DNA from 2 places in the Streptomyces sp. NPDC029151 genome. Region 1 is predicted to be linked to the other one. Evidence: predicted binding sites of a transcription regulator. Region 1 holds the regulator's gene; the other holds the start of a gene.
What was found. The regulator HspR, encoded in region 1, represses chaperone genes until heat shock. The targets are predictions, from matches to a motif close to TTGAGNNNNNNNNNCTCAA.

Region 1 (8,803 bases):
GGATCGGCCTCGGCGCCTGCGGCTCGCTGTTCACCGGGTTCGTGCTGTCCTCGGCGGTCGTCTTCACGCGCGCGGGGTACGACATCGGGCCGAGCACGGCGGTGGTGTTCTGCCTCGGCGCCGTCGCCGCCGCCGACGCCCTGCTGGTGGTCCTCGCCCGGGGGGCGGCCCGGCGTCCGCTGCTCCGGCGCGGCCCCGACCACCTCGCGCACCGGCTGCGGCGGCTCGGGCTCACCCCGCAGGGGTCGGTCGTGCTGCTCGGCGCCGGCTCCTTCTCCTCGGTGCTCGTGGGGGTGCTCGTGCACACCGGGTGGACGGGGGAGCGGGCGGTGCTGTGGGTGGCCGGCGGGGTGGTTCTCGCCGTGCTGTTGCTCCTTCTGATTCCCGCCCCTCAGGGGCGTCGGCCGCCATCGACGCAGGTCAGCGGGCACTTGCGTGTAAGGAGCGGATAAGAGTTGAGCCTGGCTGACTCAGGTCTGTTGACCCGGCGGGTCTCCTCGTGCACACTTGAGCCTGTTCCACTCAAGTCAGCTGGAGGAATCAACCATGGCACGTGCGGTCGGCATCGACCTGGGCACGACTAACTCCGTCGTCAGCGTTCTGGAGGGCGGCGAGCCCACCGTCATCACCAACGCCGAGGGTGCCAGGACCACGCCGTCCGTCGTCGCCTTCGCGAAGAACGGCGAGGTGCTCGTCGGCGAGGTGGCCAAGCGCCAGGCGGTCACGAACGTGGACCGGACCATCCGCTCGGTGAAGCGCCACATGGGCACCGACTGGAAGATCCAGCTGGACGGGAAGGACTTCAACCCGCAGCAGATCTCCGCGTTCATCCTGCAGAAGCTGAAGCGGGACGCCGAGGCCTACCTGGGCGAGAAGGTCACGGACGCGGTCATCACCGTCCCGGCCTACTTCAACGACTCCGAGCGTCAGGCGACGAAGGAGGCCGGCGAGATCGCCGGTCTGAACGTCCTGCGCATCGTCAACGAGCCGACCGCCGCCGCGCTGGCGTACGGCCTCGACAAGGACGACCAGACGATCCTCGTCTTCGACCTCGGCGGCGGCACCTTCGACGTGTCCCTGCTGGAGATCGGCGACGGCGTCGTCGAGGTGAAGGCCACCAACGGTGACAACCACCTCGGTGGTGACGACTGGGACCAGCGCGTCGTCGACTACCTGGTCAAGCAGTTCCAGTCCGGCCACGGCGTGGACCTGTCCAAGGACAAGATGGCCCTCCAGCGCCTCCGCGAGGCCGCCGAGAAGGCCAAGATCGAGCTGTCCTCCTCCACCGAGACCTCGATCAACCTGCCGTACATCACGGCGTCCGCCGAGGGCCCGCTGCACCTGGACGAGAAGCTCACCCGCGCCCAGTTCCAGCAGCTGACGGCCGACCTGCTGGAGCGCTGCAAGACGCCGTTCCACAACGTCATCAAGGACGCCGGCATCTCCATCAACGAGATCGACCACGTCGTCCTCGTCGGTGGCTCCACCCGTATGCCCGCCGTCGCCGAGCTCGTCAAGGAGCTGACCGGCGGCAAGGAGGCCAACAAGGGTGTGAACCCGGACGAGGTCGTCGCCATCGGCGCCTCGCTCCAGGCCGGTGTCCTCAAGGGCGAGGTCAAGGACGTCCTGCTGCTCGACGTCACCCCGCTGTCCCTCGGTATCGAGACCAAGGGCGGCATCATGACCAAGCTGATCGAGCGCAACACCACGATCCCGACCAAGCGCTCCGAGATCTTCACCACGGCCGAGGACAACCAGCCGTCCGTGCAGATCCAGGTCTACCAGGGCGAGCGCGAGATCGCGGCGTACAACAAGAAGCTCGGCATGTTCGAGCTGACCGGTCTGCCGCCGGCGCCGCGCGGCGTCCCGCAGATCGAGGTCTCCTTCGACATCGACGCCAACGGCATCATGCACGTCACGGCGAAGGACCTCGGCACCGGAAAGGAGCAGAAGATGACCGTCACCGGCGGCTCCTCGCTCCCGAAGGAAGAGGTCGACCGCATGCGCGAGGAGGCCGAGCGCTACGCGGAGGAGGACCACAAGCGCCGCGAGGCCGCCGAGGCCCGCAACCAGGGCGAGCAGCTGGTCTACCAGACCGAGAAGTTCCTCAAGGATAACGAGGACAAGGTCCCCGGCGAGATCAAGACCGAGGTCGAGGCCGCGGTCGGCGAGCTGAAGGAAGCCCTCAAGGGCGAGGACACCGCCGAGATCCGCACCGCCACCGAGAAGGTTGCGGGCGTCTCGCAGAAGCTCGGCCAGGCGATGTACGCCGACGCCCAGCAGGCCGCGGGCGGTCCCGAGGGTGCCGCCGCCGGCGGTGCCAAGGCCGCCGACGACGACGTCGTGGACGCCGAGATCGTGGACGACGAGCGCAAGGACGGTGCCGCGTGACGGAGGAGACCCCGGGCTTTGAAGAGAAGCCCGACGTCCCCTCCGGCGCCACCTCCGACGACGCCGAGCCGAAGGCCGCCCCCGAGGAGGGGGCGGCCCCGGCCGGGGACGGACACGAAGAGAACGCCGGTCTGGTCGCCCAGCTGGACCAGGTGCGCACGGCGCTGAGTGAGCGTACGGCGGACCTCCAGCGGCTCCAGGCCGAATACCAGAACTACCGCCGCCGGGTCGAGCGTGACCGGATCGCGGTCAAGGAGATCGCCATCGCGAACCTCCTGACCGAGCTCCTGCCCGTGCTCGACGACATCGGCCGCGCGCGGGAACACGGCGAACTGGTCGGCGGCTTCAAGTCGGTGGCCGAGTCGCTGGAGACCGTCGCCGCGAAGATGGGCCTCCAGCAGTTCGGCAAGGAGGGCGAGCCCTTCGACCCGACGATCCACGAGGCCCTGATGCACAGCTACGCGCCGGACGTCACCGAGACGACCTGCGTGGCGATCCTGCAGCCGGGGTACCGCATCGGCGAGCGCACCATCCGCCCCGCGCGGGTGGCCGTGGCCGAGCCGCAGCCCGGCGCGCAGACCGTCAAGGCCGAGGGCGCCGAGGAGTCCACCCCGGCGGCCGACGACAAGGAGAGCGGTGGCCCGGACGAGGGCTGACGTGTTGACCGAGGGAAGGCCGGGAGAGGGGGTACGTCGAGGATGAGCACCAAGGACTTCATCGAGAAGGACTACTACAAGGTCCTCGGCGTCCCCAAGGACGCCACCGAGGCCGAGATCAAGAAGGCGTACCGGAAGCTCGCCCGCGAGTTCCACCCGGACGCCAACAAGGGCAACGCCAAGGCCGAGGAGCGCTTCAAGGAGATCTCCGAGGCGAACGACGTGCTCGGCGACCCCAAGAAGCGCAAGGAGTACGACGAGGCGCGCGCGTTGTTCGGCAGCGGCGGCTTCCGTCCCGGACCGGGTACGGCCGGCGGCTCCTTCAACTTCGACCTGGGCGACCTCTTCGGAGGCGCCGCCCAGGGCGGAGGCTTCGGCGGAGGGATCGGTGACGTCTTCGGGGGCCTGTTCAACCGCGGCGGCACCGCGGGCCCGCGGACCCAGCCCCGGCGGGGCCAGGACATCGAGTCCGAGGTCACGCTGAGCTTCACGGAGGCCATCGAGGGCGCCACGGTGCCCCTCAGGATGTCCTCCCAGGCGCCCTGCAAGGCCTGTTCCGGCACCGGCGACAAGAACGGCACGCCCAGCGTGTGCCCGACCTGCGTCGGCACCGGACAGGTCGCCCGGGGCTCCGGTGGCGGCTTCTCGCTCACCGACCCCTGCCCCGACTGCAAGGGCCGCGGCCTGATCGCCGAGCACCCCTGCCTGGAGTGCAAGGGCAGCGGGCGGGCCAAGTCGTCCCGGACCATGCAGGTCCGCATCCCGGCGGGTGTCACCGACGGGCAGCGGATCCGGCTGCGCGGCAAGGGCGCGCCCGGCGAGCGGGGCGGTCCGGCCGGCGACCTGTACGTGGTCGTCCACGTCGGCGAGCACCCGGTCTTCGGGCGCAAGGGCGACAACCTCACCGTCACCGTGCCGGTGACGTTCGCCGAGGCGGCCCTCGGCGGCGAGGTGCGGGTCCCCACGCTCGGCGGCCCCGCCGTCACCCTGAAGCTGCCGCCCGGCACCCCGAACGGCCGCACGATGCGGGCGCGGGGCAAGGGCGCGGTCCGCAAGGACGGCACCCGCGGCGACCTGCTGGTCACCGTCGAGGTGCGTGTCCCCACGGACCTGTCGGGGAAGGCTCGTGACGCGCTGGAGGCGTATCGCGAGGCGACCGCGGGCGAGGACCCGCGGGCGGAGCTGTTCGAGGCCGCGAAGGGAGCTTGAGAGTGATGGACGGCCGTCGTCCCCGTCAGCGCGGGGGTTTTTCACCGTACGAACTGACTGATGAGACCCCGGTCTACGTCATCTCGGTGGCGGCCCAGCTGTCCGGACTCCACCCGCAGACCCTGCGCCAGTACGACCGCCTGGGCCTGGTCTCCCCGGACCGCACCGCCGGCCGGGGCCGCCGCTACTCGGCCCGTGACATCGAGCTGCTGCGCCAGGTGCAGCAGCTGTCGCAGGACGAGGGCATCAACCTGGCCGGCATCAAGCGGATCATCGAACTGGAGAACCAGGTCGCGGCCCTCCAGTCCCGGGTCGCCGAGCTGGAGGCCGCCCTGGACGGCGCGGCGGCCGCGATGCAGCAGCGCGAGGCCGCCGTGCACGCCTCCTACCGGCGCGACCTGGTGCCGTACCAGGAGGTCCAGCAGACCAGTGCGCTGGTGGTGTGGCGGCCGAAGCGGCAGCAACAGGACTGACCCGCACCGTCGCGGAACGAGAGGGGCCCGGACTTCCGGGCCCCTCTCGCCTTGTGCGTCCCGCCCGTGTCCACGGCGTCCGCGAAGGCGCGGCGCTCCTCGCCGTCCGGGGTGGCCCGGGCCGCCGTGGCGGACGCGGCGAGCACGGCGGCGGCCGTACGTCTGGCTGAGTTCATTCGGTCCTCTGAGCGAGTCGGGGCGCGGTTCGGGGCCGCCGCGATCACGACCCGTGACGTACCGGGCGGGTTGTACGGATCCGTGCGGGAACCGTGAACTCCCTTTGGGTGTACGGTCCGTAAAGGTCACTTGAAGGGGTTTCGCGCGACCTTCACAGATGCAGCTGTGCGTGGTGTTGCGCACTCGTTAAGTGATTTTTCTTGACGGCGGGTACGGGCTCAGCGTTGTCTTTTCAGTCACCTGGGTCGTATTGCAGCACCCACGTCCGGAAACGCACCTGAAGTGAGCCCCGCATGCGTCGTATCGCCATTTCCGTGGCCCTGTCCACGATGACCCTCTCGCTCGCCGGCTGCGGCGTGCTGAACGCGACGGGGGACGGCGCGAGCGCGAGCCCGACGAAGGGCAACGACATCACGGTGGGCCTGCTGCTGCCGGAGAAGTCGAACACCCGCTACGACAAGTTCGACTACCCCATCATCAAGGACAAGGTGGCCGAACTCACCAAGAAGCAGGGCAAGGTGGAGTACGCCAACGCCGACGCCAGCGCGGCCCGGCAGTCCGAGCAGCTCCAGAACATGATCGACTCCAAGGTGGACGTCATCCTGCTGGACGCCGTCGACGCGCACGCCGTCGCCGACGGGGTGAAGAAGGCCAAGGACGCGGGCATCCCGGTCATCGCCTACGACCGGCTCGCCGAGGGCCCGATCGACGCGTACATCTCCTTCGACAACGAACTCGTCGGCGAGGTGCAGGGCCGCACCCTGCTGGAGGCCCTCGGATCGGGCGTCGACACCTCCGACAAGGTCGTCATGATGAACGGCTCGCCCACCGACCCGAACGCCAAGCAGTTCAAGGAGGGCGCGCTCTCCGAGCTCAACGGCAAGGTGGACATCGCGGCGAGCTACGACACCACCGAGTGGAAGCCGGAGAACGCCGAGGCCAACATGGCCAAGGCGATCGCGCAGATCGGCAAGAGCAACATCGCCGCCGTCTACGCGGCCAACGACGGCATGGCCGGCGGTGTCATCAAGGCCCTGAAGGCGGCCGGCGTCACCGACCTGCCCCCGATCACCGGCCAGGACGCCGAACTGGACGCGGTGCAGCGGGTCGTCTCCGGTGAGCAGTACATGAGCGTCTACAAGTCCTACCCGGACGAGGCCGAGGCCGCCGCGCAGATGGCCGTCACCAAGATCCAGGGCAAGGACATCCAGTTCGACGCCCTCACCCAGGACCGGGTGGACAGCCCCACCGCCAAGGACATCCCGGCCCGGCTGGTCCAGGTGAGCGCGCTCACCAAGCGCACCATCAAGGACACCGTCATCGAGGACGGCATCTACACCGTCGGGGACATCTGCACCGCCAAGTACAAGGCGGCCTGCGCGGCGATCGGCCTGAAGTAGGCCCGTCCCCGGTGGCAGGCCCGCCCGTCCCCGTCGGCACCCGCGGGGGAGCGCCTGCCGCGCCGCCGGAACGCCGCCCCCGCCCCGCCGTCACCTCGGTGCAGCGCGCGGGGCGGAGCGGCGCCGAAACCCGGTCGGAGCGGGACTTTCCGGTGACCCCCGCGCAGTGAGCCGTGTTGCGGACCCGGTTGGGCGCCGCGCATAGTTGCGCTGCGGAAGTGGCAGCACACCGGGGGTGGAATGGGCGATGGCCGGGCACGGGGCGGAGGAGCATCCTCACGGTGCCGACCGGCTGTGTGCGGCCGGGGACCGGGTGTACTCCCGTGCCGTGCGCCGGGGCCGGGTGCCGCGCACGGACGCCGAACCGGTGCCCTGCCTGCTGGAACTGGCCCTGCTGCACCCGGACCCCGACGACATGGACTGGCTGGTGCCGACCTCCCCGCAGGAGGTCATGACCCGGCTGCTGCGCGGGGTCTACGACGAGGTCAGCGAGAGCCAGCGGCGGGTGGGCTCGGCGGTCGCCGCCTTCGAGTGGTACGCGGGCCTGGGCCGGCAGCTGAACGCGCTCGTGGCACCGGCCGAGGGCAGCGCCATCCGCGTCCTGGACGGTCTCTCCCGCATCCAGGCCGCGATGGACGAGGCGACCGATGCGTGCACCACCGAGGTGCTCACCGTGCAGCCCGGCGGCATCCGGCGCGAGGCGGAGCTGACCGAGGGCCTGCACCGGGCGCTCGCCCTGCGCGGCCGGGGCGTCCGCATGCGGGACCTGTACACCCACGTCGCCCGGCACGGCCAGGGCCTGCTCAACTACCTGGAGCTGATGGGCGACACGGTGGAGGCCCGCACCCTGGACGAGGTCATCGACCGGCTCATCCTCTTCGACCGCACGGTGGCGTTCATCCCCGCCAACGCCGATCGCACGATGGCCCTGGAACTGCGCCACCCCGCGCTGGTGGAATACCTGGTGACGGTCTTCGAACGCCTCTGGCGCCTGGCGATCCCGTTGACGGCGCCCCTGCCCGACACGGGCATCGAGGGCATCTCCCACCGTGAGCAGTCCATCGCCGCGCTGCTGGCGGAGGGGCACCAGGACGCCGTCATCGCCGAACGCCTCGGCATCAGCGTCCGTACCTGCCGGGCCCACATCGCCCGCCTCTCGGAGACCCTCGGCGCGGCCAGCCGCACCCAGCTCGGTGTCCGCATCGCCCAGGTCGGCCTCGACGGCCACCGCCCGCCCCTGCCGACCACCGCCCTCACCGGCCGGGACCAGGAACCCCCGAGCGCCCGCTGAGGCGCCCTAGGGCCTCTCTTCCGGGTCTTGGCGGGGTCGCGGGGTCTGGCACGCACATCTGCGGCGTTGTCGTCGGTTGCCGGCTCCCCCACGCTCGACGTCGCTCGCGCGGGGGGACCCCCATCGCGTCGACGCCCTCCTCCGCCGTGCGGCTGCACGCACCCGACCCCGCTCGGGTCGGCCGACAGTCACCGTCGCGGGGGGCCGGCCTGATCCGAGAGAGAGAGGCCCTGGCCGCGTCCGGCGGCCCTCACCGCGGGGCGCGCGGCCCGGGCGCCTCAGCGGGCCGCCTGGGTGTCCCGGTCCAGGATGCCGGACTGGGCGATGAGGTAGCCGAGTTGCGCGCGGCTGCCGCTGCCGAGGGCATGGGCGAGTTTGGCGATGTGGGCGCGGCAGGTGCGGACGTTCATGCCGAGGCGGCGGGCGATGGCCTCGTCCACGTGGCCTTCGACCAGGAGCTTGGCGATGGAGTGCTGGATCTCGGTGATGCCGCCGGGGGCCGTCTCGTAGGGGGCGCCGGCGCTCAGCGGGACCGCCCGGCCCCACATGAACTCGAACACCTTGATCAGGTAGCGGACCAGGCCCGGATGACGCAGCTCCAGCGCGACCTGCTGATCGTCGCGGATGGGGATGAAGGCGACGGCCTCGTCGCAGACGATGAGCCGCTCCACCAACTCGTCGATGGTGCGGTACTCGGCCTTGCCGTTGGCGAGTTGGGCGACGTACGCCAGCTTCTCCGGGTTGTACCGCGCGGTGTGCTGGTAGAGCGTGCGGATCCTGACGCCGCGTTCGATGAGCGGCCGGTCGCGTTCCAGGCCCCGCAGCAGGTTCTGCTCGGACAGGCGGTCACTGGGCTGGACGGTGAGCACTTCGTTCTGGCACTGCGATGTGGCGAGGTTCAGCGCCGCGTTGATGCGTTCCCCGCCCTCCAGCACCGCGATGGAGTCGGTGGTGGCGGCCATGTGGCTGCTGAGCGCCATGAACGGCTCGAAAGCATCGGCGAGTCGGACGGACAGCCGCCTGCGTTCTGTGATCTCCCGTTCTATGGGGCTGAGGCGCTGTGCCAGGGCCACGGGTGCGGGGAGGGGCAGGAGCCATTCAGGATCGTCCGGATCCGGATGCAGGAGGTCGAACTCCACTAGACAGGGGGCGGTTTCCACCTCTGACCGAGCGATGCGTCCGGCTCGCAGAGCATCGGCGTAGAGA
Region 2 (8,803 bases), on a different contig from region 1:
ACCCGGGCCGGCGTGGGCGGCGACTGGTTCGACGTGATCCCGTTGTCGGGGGCGCGGGTCGCGCTGGTCGTGGGCGACGTCGTGGGCCACGGCATCCGTGCCTCCGCCACCATGGGCCGGCTGCGCACGGCGGTGCGCACCCTGGCCGACGTCGACCTGCCGGCCGACGAGCTGCTCACCCACCTGGACGACCTGGTGCTGCGCCTCGCCGCCGACGAGGGCAGCGCGGACCCGGACGCGGACAGCGCCGGCGGCATCGGCACCACCTGCCTGTACGCCGTCTACGACCCGGTCTCGCGCCGGTGCTCCCTGGCCCGGGCCGGGCATCCGCCGCCCGCCGTGGTGAGCCCGGACGGCGTCGTCCGCTTCCTCGACGTGCCCGCGGGGCCGCCGCTGGGGCTCGGCGGGCTGCCCTTCGAGGCGTTCGAGACGGAGCTGCCCGAGGGCAGCCTGCTGGCGCTGTACACCGACGGTCTGCTGGAGGCCCGCGACCACGACATCGACGAGGCGCTGGAGAAGATGTTCACCGCGCTGGGCCGTCCCGCGAAGTCACTGGACTCGGTGTGCGACCGGGTCCTCACCGAACTGCTCACCCGCCGCCCCGACGACGACATCGCCCTGCTGGTGGCCCGTACCCGGGCGCTGCACGAGGACCTGGTCGCCTCCTGGCAGCTGGACGACGAACTGACCGTCGTCTCCCGGGCCCGCCGGTACGCCACCGAGCAGCTGACGGCCTGGGGGCTGGACGAGGCCTCCTTCACCACCGAGCTGATGGTCAGCGAGCTGGTCACCAACGCCATCCGGTACGGCCGCCCGCCCATCCGGCTCCGGCTGATCCACCAGGGCACCAAACTGATCAGCGAGGTCTACGACTCCAGCGGCACCACCCCGCACATGCGGCGGGCCCGGATCTTCGACGAGGGCGGCCGGGGTCTGCTGCTGGTCGCCCAGCTCGCCGAGCGCTGGGGCACCCGGCACGACCGGGTGGGCAAGACGGTGTGGGCGGAGCAGTCGCTGACGACGCCCTGACCCCGGACGCGCCCCCGCCCCGCCGCGGAGAGCGGGCGGGGCGGGGCCGGACTAGTCCCAGAAGGTGTCCCAGTAGAAGTGGATGTCATTCCCGTGGTGTTCCTCGTACTGGTACACGTGCGCCGGGACGTGGGCCACCGTCGGTGTGACGGGTAGCAGCGCGCCTCCGGCGACCGCTCCGGCCGAGACGGCGAGCACGGCCAGCCGCCTGCCCCGCAGCCACTGGCGCACCACACGGGTACGGATCATGTGCTTCACGGTTCTCTCCTGTCGCGTTCCGCGGGCCCTGGTCGCTCTCCGGTGTCTCCGGCGCGGCCCGTACGTCCATTGGGCCGGAACGGCAGGCCGGGGTCATGTTCCGAGGTCTCGGGACTTGACGGGGGGTGAAGTGGCTGAACGCGGCCCCCGGTGGGGTGTCCGGAGCACGGGACCGGCCCAGGACGGAGGCTCGGGCGGCTCGGGAAGCGGCGGCGGTCCGGGACGCGGGTGCGGCTCGGCAAGCGCGGGCTCCGCGGCCCTCCACGCGTCCCGGTCCGCGCAGGGGGCGGCCGGGGGCAGGTCGGCCGACGCCGGTGCGGACGCGCTGCGGCCGGCGCCGCCGACGGCGCCGCGCAGGGCCCCCACGAACTCCAGGCAGGTGTCGTAGCGGTCGTCGGGGATCTTCGCCAGGGCCCGGCGCATGACCTCGTCCGCGACGGCGGGGATGTCCGGCCGGTCCTCGCTCAGCGCGGGCGGCGGGTCGTACTGGTGGGCCCAGAGCAGCTCCATGTGGTCCGCCCGCCGGAAGGGCGGGGCGCCCGAGAGGGTCTCGTGGACCACGCAGGCGAGGCTGTACTGGTCGGACCGGCCGTCCACCGGGCGCCCGGCGATCCGCTCGGGCGCCACGTAGTCCAGCGTGCCGACGAACTCGCCGGCCGTGGTGAACCCGGTGAGCGACAGGGACTTCTTGGCCAGCCCGAAGTCGGTGAGGTACACGTGCTCCGGGTGGTCGCTGTCGATGCCCTTGGTGATCAGTACGTTGCCGGGCTTGACGTCCCGGTGCACCAGGTCGCGGGCGTGGGCCGCGTCGAGGGCGGAGGCGAGCTGGGCGGCGATGCGCAGCGCGGCCGGGACCGGGAGGGGGCCCTCGCGGTCGAGCAGGGCGCGCAGGTCGAGGCCGGCCACGAAGCACATGGCGATGTACAGCACCCCGTCCGCCTCGCCGGCCTCGAAGACCGGCACGATGTTGGGGTGGTCGATGGCGGCGGCGACCCGGGACTCCTGGGCGAAGCGGCTGCGGAAGGCCTCGTTGCGGGTGTACTCGGGGGCGAGCAGCTTCAGGGCGACCGTGCGGCCGAGGCGCAGGTCCTTGGCGCAGTAGACGACGGCCATCCCGCCACGGCCGAGTTCGCGTTCCACCCGGTAGCCCGCGATCTCGGCCCCGATCAGGCCGGAGGCGCTGTCGGGAGCCCACGTCACGTCTGAATTCTACCGATTGATCCCCTTCCGGGCCCATGGCGGGGACGGGAACGGCGCGCACGGGAAAGGCCCGGGCCTCCCTCACGGGACCCGGGCCTCCCGCGTCCGGACGCTCGCACGGAGCTCGCACGGAGCTCATCCGGACGCTCCTCCGGGAGCGGCCGTCACGCCGCGACCGGAACCTCCGGCGCCGACTCGCTCGTGGCGGGCGCGAGCGCCAGCTCCAGGACCTGGCGGACGTCGGTCACGGCGTGGACGTCCAGCTTGTCCAGCACCTCGGCCGGGACGTCGTCCAGGTCCGGCTCGTTGCGCTTGGGGATGATCACGGTGGTCACCCCGGCGCGGTGGGCGGCGAGCAGCTTCTGCTTCACCCCGCCGATCGGCAGGACCCGGCCGGTCAGCGAGACCTCGCCGGTCATGGCGACGTCGGTGCGGACCAGGCGGCCGGAGAGCAGCGAGGCGAGGGCCGTGGTCATCGTGATGCCCGCGCTGGGGCCGTCCTTCGGCACCGCGCCCGCCGGGAAGTGGATGTGCACGCCCCGGTCCTTGAGGTCGGCCACCGGCAGCTCCAGCTCGGCGCCGTGGCTGCGCAGGAAACTCAGCGCGATCTGCGCCGACTCCTTCATCACGTCACCCAGCTGGCCGGTCAGGGTCAGCCCCGCCGCGCCCGTCTCCGGGTCGGCCAGGGACGCCTCGACGTAGAGCACGTCGCCGCCGGCACCGGTGACCGCGAGGCCGGTCGCCACACCGGGCACGGCCGTACGGCGCTCGGCCGGGTCCTGCGCGGACTCGGGCACGTGGTGCGGCCTGCCGATCAGCGCGCGCAGGTCGCCGTCGGTGACCGTGAACGGCAGCTCCCGCTCGCCCAGTTCGTGCTGGGCGGCGATCTTCCGCAGCAGCCGGGCGATGGACCGCTCCAGGGTCCGCACGCCCGCCTCGCGGGTGTACTCGCCGGCGAGCTTGCGCAGCGCGCTCTCGTCCAGCGTGACCTCGTCCTTGTCCAGTCCGGCCCGCTCCAGCTGGCGCGGGAGGAGGTGGTCGCGGGCGATGACGACCTTCTCGTCCTCGGTGTACCCGTCCAGGCGGACGATCTCCATCCGGTCGGCGAGGGCCTCCGGGATGGCCTCCAGGACGTTGGCGGTGGCGAGGAAGACCACGTCGGACAGGTCCAGCTCGACCTCCAGGTAGTGGTCCCAGAAGGTGTGGTTCTGCGCCGGGTCGAGCACCTCGAGGAGGGCGGCGGCCGGGTCGCCCCGGAAGTCGGAGCCCACCTTGTCGATCTCGTCCAGCAGGACCACCGGGTTCATCGACCCGGCCTCCTTGACGGCGCGCACGATCCGGCCGGGCAGCGCGCCGACGTACGTACGGCGGTGGCCGCGGATCTCGGCCTCGTCGCGGACGCCGCCGAGGGCGACCCGGACGAACTTGCGGCCCATGGCGTGGGCGACACTCTCCCCCAGGCTGGTCTTTCCGACACCGGGGGGACCGACCAGGGCGAGTACGGCACCGCCGCGCCGGCCGCCGATGACGCCGAGCCCGCGGTCGGTGCGCCGCTTGCGCACGGCCAGGTACTCGGTGATGCGCTCCTTCACGTCCTCGAGACCGGCGTGCTCGGCGTCCAGCACCGCCTTCGCGCCCTGGATGTCGTAGGCGTCCTCGGTCCGCTCGTTCCACGGCATCTCCAGGACCGTGTCCAGCCAGGTGCGGATCCAGGAGCCCTCGGGCGACTGGTCGGAGGCGCGCTCCAGCTTGTCGACCTCCTTCAGGGCGGCCTCGCGGACCTTCTCCGGCAGGTCGGCGGCCTCCACGCGGGCGCGGTAGTCGTCGGACTCCTCCCCCTCCTTCTCACCGTTGAGCTCCCGCAACTCCTTGCGGACCGCCTCCAGCTGACGGCGCAGCAGGAACTCGCGCTGCTGCTTGTCGACGCCCTCCTGGACGTCCTTGGCGATGGTCTCGGCCACGTCCTGCTCCGCGAGGTGGTCGCGCAGCTGCTGCGTGGCGAGCTTGAGGCGGGCCACCGGGTCGGCCGTCTCCAGCAGCTCGACCTTCTGCTCGGTGGTCAGGAACGGCGAGTAGCCGGAGTTGTCGGCGAGGGCCGACACGTCGTCGATGGCCTGGACGCGGTCCACGACCTGCCAGGCGCCGCGCTTCTTCAGCCACGTGGTGGCGAGCGCCTTGTACTCCTTGACCAGCTCGGTCACCTGGCCGGGCAGCGGCTCGGGAACGGTCTCCTCGACGCGGGCGCCCTCGACCCATAGGGCGGCGCCCGGTCCGGTGGTGCCGGCGCCGATGCGGACCCGGCTCCGGCCGCGGATCAGGGCCCCCGGGTCACCGTCGGCGAGCCGGCCGACCTGCTCGACCGTGCCGAGGACGCCGGTCCTGGCGTACGTGCCGTCGACGCGCGGCACCAGCAGCACCTTGGGCTTTCCGGGTTCGGAACGGGCGGCGGCCTGCGCGGCCTCCACCGCGGCCCGCACCTCGGCGTCGCTCAGGTCCAGCGGAACCACCATCCCGGGCAGCACGACCTCGTCGTCGAGCGGCAGCACGGGCAGGGTCAGCGTGAACGCCGGTGACTCAGCAGCCATGATTTCCCCTTCGGCAGTCAACTTGAGCTATGCCGACTCAATGTTCTGGCGCGGCCCATTGTTCCCGAGGGAGTGTTCGCTCTGAGCGATCATGGGCGTCGAAAGGGTGCCGACGGCGGAGCACACGCGCCGCGCGGGTGCCTCGCGGCCGGTCGGGCGGTGGGCCGGCCGGTCAGGCCGGCCCGCGCCGGCGGCGCACGAGGGGCCAGGCGGACACGCCGATCGCCAGGGCGATCAGGTGGCCCCAGTCGGTCAGGGGATCCGCGTACGCCAGCAGGGCGTCCAGGAGCGCGCCACCCACCAGTGCCAGCAGGGGCCAGCGCAGCCACGGGCCGAGGAGGCCCGCCAGCGCCCCGGCACTCGCGGCCACGCCGAAGCTGATGCCGTAGTCCAGGCGGTGCAGCGAGGATCCGGGCAGGTGGCCGGCGAGGACGGCGAGGCCCACCGGGACCTCGGTGGCGAGGGTGGCCAGGACATGGCCGGCCAGGAAGACGCCGGCGGCGCGCAGCGCGCCCGCCCGCCGCTCCAGCGCGGTGAGCACCAGCACGAAGCCGAGCGCGTACGGCGACAGGAGCCCGCCCGCGACCCACAGCGCGCTCGCCAGGAGCACCGGCACGGGCGCGCCGACCAGGTGGGCCACGTCCGTGCTGGACTCCTGGTGCAGGGCGTGCACCAGGCCGGGGTCGGCGAGGGCCGCGACCAGGGAGGTGACGGCCAGCACGGCCGTGTAGGCGAAGGTGAACGGGGTGCCGGCGGGCGTGGGCAGCAGGCGCCACGGACGGGGCAGCGGACGGGACGGGCGTGCGGCCGGAGCGGGGGGCGCGGCGCCGCGCTGGCGGGGTATGCCGTCGAGCAGGCCCGCGAGGACCGGGGGCGCGGCGGCCGTGCCGTCCGCGAGGGGCGTCCCCGGCGCGGGTGGGGACACGCCCTGCGAGGGGCCCGTCGTGCTCCGTTCCACGGTGAGGCGCTCCTTCCGTCGCGCCCCACCCTCCGTGCCCGGTGTGCCGCTGTCTATGACCGACGCCACCCGGGAGCGGATTCACGGCAACCTCTCACCGGCCTCCCGCGTCCGGCTCCCGGCCCTCGGCACACGTTGGGGGGCGTCCTGCGCAATTCCCGTGAACGCTAGACGCCGTTCGAGCAGGATGGGGGCATGACTGCCGTGTACGACTCTCCTGTGGTCCTTGACCGGCGCGACGGCCCGTACGGCGAGGTGGTGCTGCGCAGGCACGGCGCGCTGCTGCAGATCATCGCCAACGGCTGTTTCCTGATGGACACCTCCGACGGCCGGTCGGAGCGCCTGCTGGTCGACGCGGCCCGTGCCGCGCTGGACGGACGGCCGGCGCCCTCGGTGCTGATCGGCGGGCTGGGCGTGGGATTCTCGCTCGCACATGCCGCCACCGGGTCCGGCTGGGGGCGGATCACCGTGGTGGAGCGGGAGCCCGCCGTGATCGGCTGGCACCGGGACGGACCGCTGGCCGAGGTGTCCGCGGACGCGCTCGCCGACCCGCGGACCTCGATCGTGGAAGCGGATCTCGTGACCTACGTCAATGAGACATCGGACACGTTCGACGCGCTGTGCCTCGACATCGACAACGGGCCCGGCTGGACCGTCACGGAGGACAACGACAGCCTCTACTCACCGGCCGGACTGGCCGCCTGCGCCCGGGTGTTGAGGCCCGGCGGGGTACTCGCGGTGTGGTCGGCCGAGCCCTCTCCGGAATTTGAAGGAAGCTTGCGGAATGCCGGGTTCCAGCAGGTGCGTACCGAAGAGGTCCCGGTTGCCCGGGGCGTTCCGGACGCCGTCCACCTCGGCGTCCGACCTGGATAGCGACAGCGCGGTGAGTCCCCGTAATGTGCTGCCCTGACGCGGATCATTCAAGCGTCAATCGCAGACATGGGATCACCCCACGGATTCCGGAAAGCAACAACAGGGGCGGGCGATGGAGCAGACACACACCTCCCAGAGCGGCGCGGCGACGACCACCCCGGGCGCACAGCGCCGGGTGCTGGTCGTCGAGGACGACCCGACGATCGTCGACGCCATCGCGGCCCGGCTCCGCGCCGAGGGATTTCTGGTGCAGACGGCGGCCGACGGTCCGGCCGCCGTCGACACGGCCGAGGCCTGGCAGCCCGACCTGCTGATCCTCGACATCATGCTGCCCGGCTTCGACGGGCTGGAGGTGTGCCGGCGGGTGCAGGCCCAGCGGCCGGTGCCGGTACTGATGCTGACCGCGCGGGACGACGAGACGGACATGCTGGTCGGGCTCGGCGTCGGCGCCGACGACTACATGACCAAGCCGTTCTCGATGCGGGAGCTGGCGGCACGCGTGCACGTGCTGCTGCGCCGGATGGAGCGGGCCGCGCTGGCCGCCGCCACGCCCCGCTCCGGCATCCTGCGCCTCGGCGAGCTGGAGATCGACCACGCGCAGCGCAGGGTGCGGGTGAAGTCCGAGGACGTCCACCTGACCCCCACCGAGTTCGACCTGCTGGTGTGCCTGGCGAACACCCCGCGCGCGGTGCTCTCCCGCGAGCAGCTGCTGGCCGAGGTGTGGGACTGGGCGGACGCCTCCGGCACCCGCACGGTCGACAGCCACATCAAGGCGCTGCGGCGGAAGATCGGCGCGGAGCGCATCCGTACCGTGCACGGTGTGGGCTACGCGCTGGAGACACCGACCCCGTGAGCCGCGACGGGCGCCAGGCCGCACGGAGGAGCCCCGGGACCCTCGGCGAGGACCCCTGGGGCGGCGTACGCCCGTTCTCGATCAAGACCAAGCTGGGCGCGCTGGTCGTCATCTCGGTGCTCATCACCACCGGTCTGTCGATCGTCGCGGTGCACACCAAGACGGAGCTGCGCTTCATCACGGTCTTCTCCATGATCGCCACACTGCTCATCACGCAGTTCGTGGCGCACTCGCTCACCATGCCGCTGGACGAGATGAACGCGGTGGCCCGCTCCATCTCGCAGGGCGACTACACCCGCCGGGTGCGCGAGAACCGCCGGGACGAACTCGGCGACCTGGCCCAGACGATCAACGTCATGGCCGATGAGCTGGAGGCCCAGGACAACCAGCGCAAGGAGCTGGTCGCGAACGTCTCCCACGAGCTGCGCACCCCCATCGCGGGGCTGCGCGCGGTGCTGGAGAACATCGTCGACGGGGTCACCGAGGCCGACCCGGAGACCATGCGGACGGCCCTGAAGCAGACCGAGCGGCTCGGCCGGCTGGTGGAGACCCTGCTGGACCTGTCCCGGCTGGACAACGGCGTCGTCCCGCTGAAGCTGCGCCGGTTCGAGGTGTGGCCGTACCTCTCGGGCGTGCTGAAGGAGGCCAACATGGTCGCCTCGGCGCGCGCGGGCATGGCCACCGGCTCGGGCAGCCACACCCGCACGGACGTCCATCTGCACCTCGACGTGTCGCCGCCTGAGCTGACCGCGCACGCCGACCCCGAGCGCATCCACCAGGTCGTCGCCAACCTGATCGACAACGCGGTCAAGCACAGCCCGCCGCACGGCCGGGTGACCGTGCGGGCGCGCCGGGGGCCGCAGCCGGAGTCGCTGGAGCTGGAGGTCCTGGACGAAGGCCCCGGCATCCCCCGGTCCGAGTGGCACCGGGTGTTCGAGCGGTTCAACCGGGGTGCCGTCACCCGGCCGCACGGCCCGGGCAGCGACGGCGGTACGGGACTGGGGCTGGCGATCGCCCGCTGGGCGGTGGATCTGCACGGCGGCCGGA

Region 2: the regulator HspR is predicted to act here: its motif matches at 5,095-5,113, upstream of lon (endopeptidase La).

Annotation. Positions count from the first base shown of each region.
Region 1 covers NZ_JBVHWQ010000021.1:21,029-29,831, forward strand. Annotated here, with positions in the region: gene ACZ4VF_RS37755 (MraY family glycosyltransferase) at 1-452, shown strand, start outside; gene dnaK (molecular chaperone DnaK) at 547-2,391, shown strand; gene grpE (nucleotide exchange factor GrpE) at 2,388-3,047, shown strand; gene dnaJ (molecular chaperone DnaJ) at 3,090-4,256, shown strand; gene ACZ4VF_RS37775 (heat shock protein transcriptional repressor HspR) at 4,262-4,729, shown strand; gene ACZ4VF_RS37780 (sugar ABC transporter substrate-binding protein) at 5,200-6,306, shown strand; gene ACZ4VF_RS37785 (helix-turn-helix transcriptional regulator) at 6,554-7,597, shown strand; gene ACZ4VF_RS37790 (helix-turn-helix transcriptional regulator) at 7,876-8,803, opposite strand, start outside.
Region 2 covers NZ_JBVHWQ010000014.1:38,364-47,166, reverse strand. Annotated here, with positions in the region: gene ACZ4VF_RS35205 (SpoIIE family protein phosphatase) at 1-1,029, shown strand, start outside; gene ACZ4VF_RS35200 (hypothetical protein) at 1,081-1,287, opposite strand; gene ACZ4VF_RS35195 (serine/threonine-protein kinase) at 1,381-2,487, opposite strand; gene lon (endopeptidase La) at 2,652-5,072, opposite strand; gene ACZ4VF_RS35185 (rhomboid-like protein) at 5,245-6,030, opposite strand; gene ACZ4VF_RS35180 (spermidine synthase family protein) at 6,226-6,903, shown strand; gene ACZ4VF_RS35175 (response regulator transcription factor) at 7,016-7,756, shown strand; gene ACZ4VF_RS35170 (HAMP domain-containing sensor histidine kinase) at 7,753-8,803, shown strand, end outside.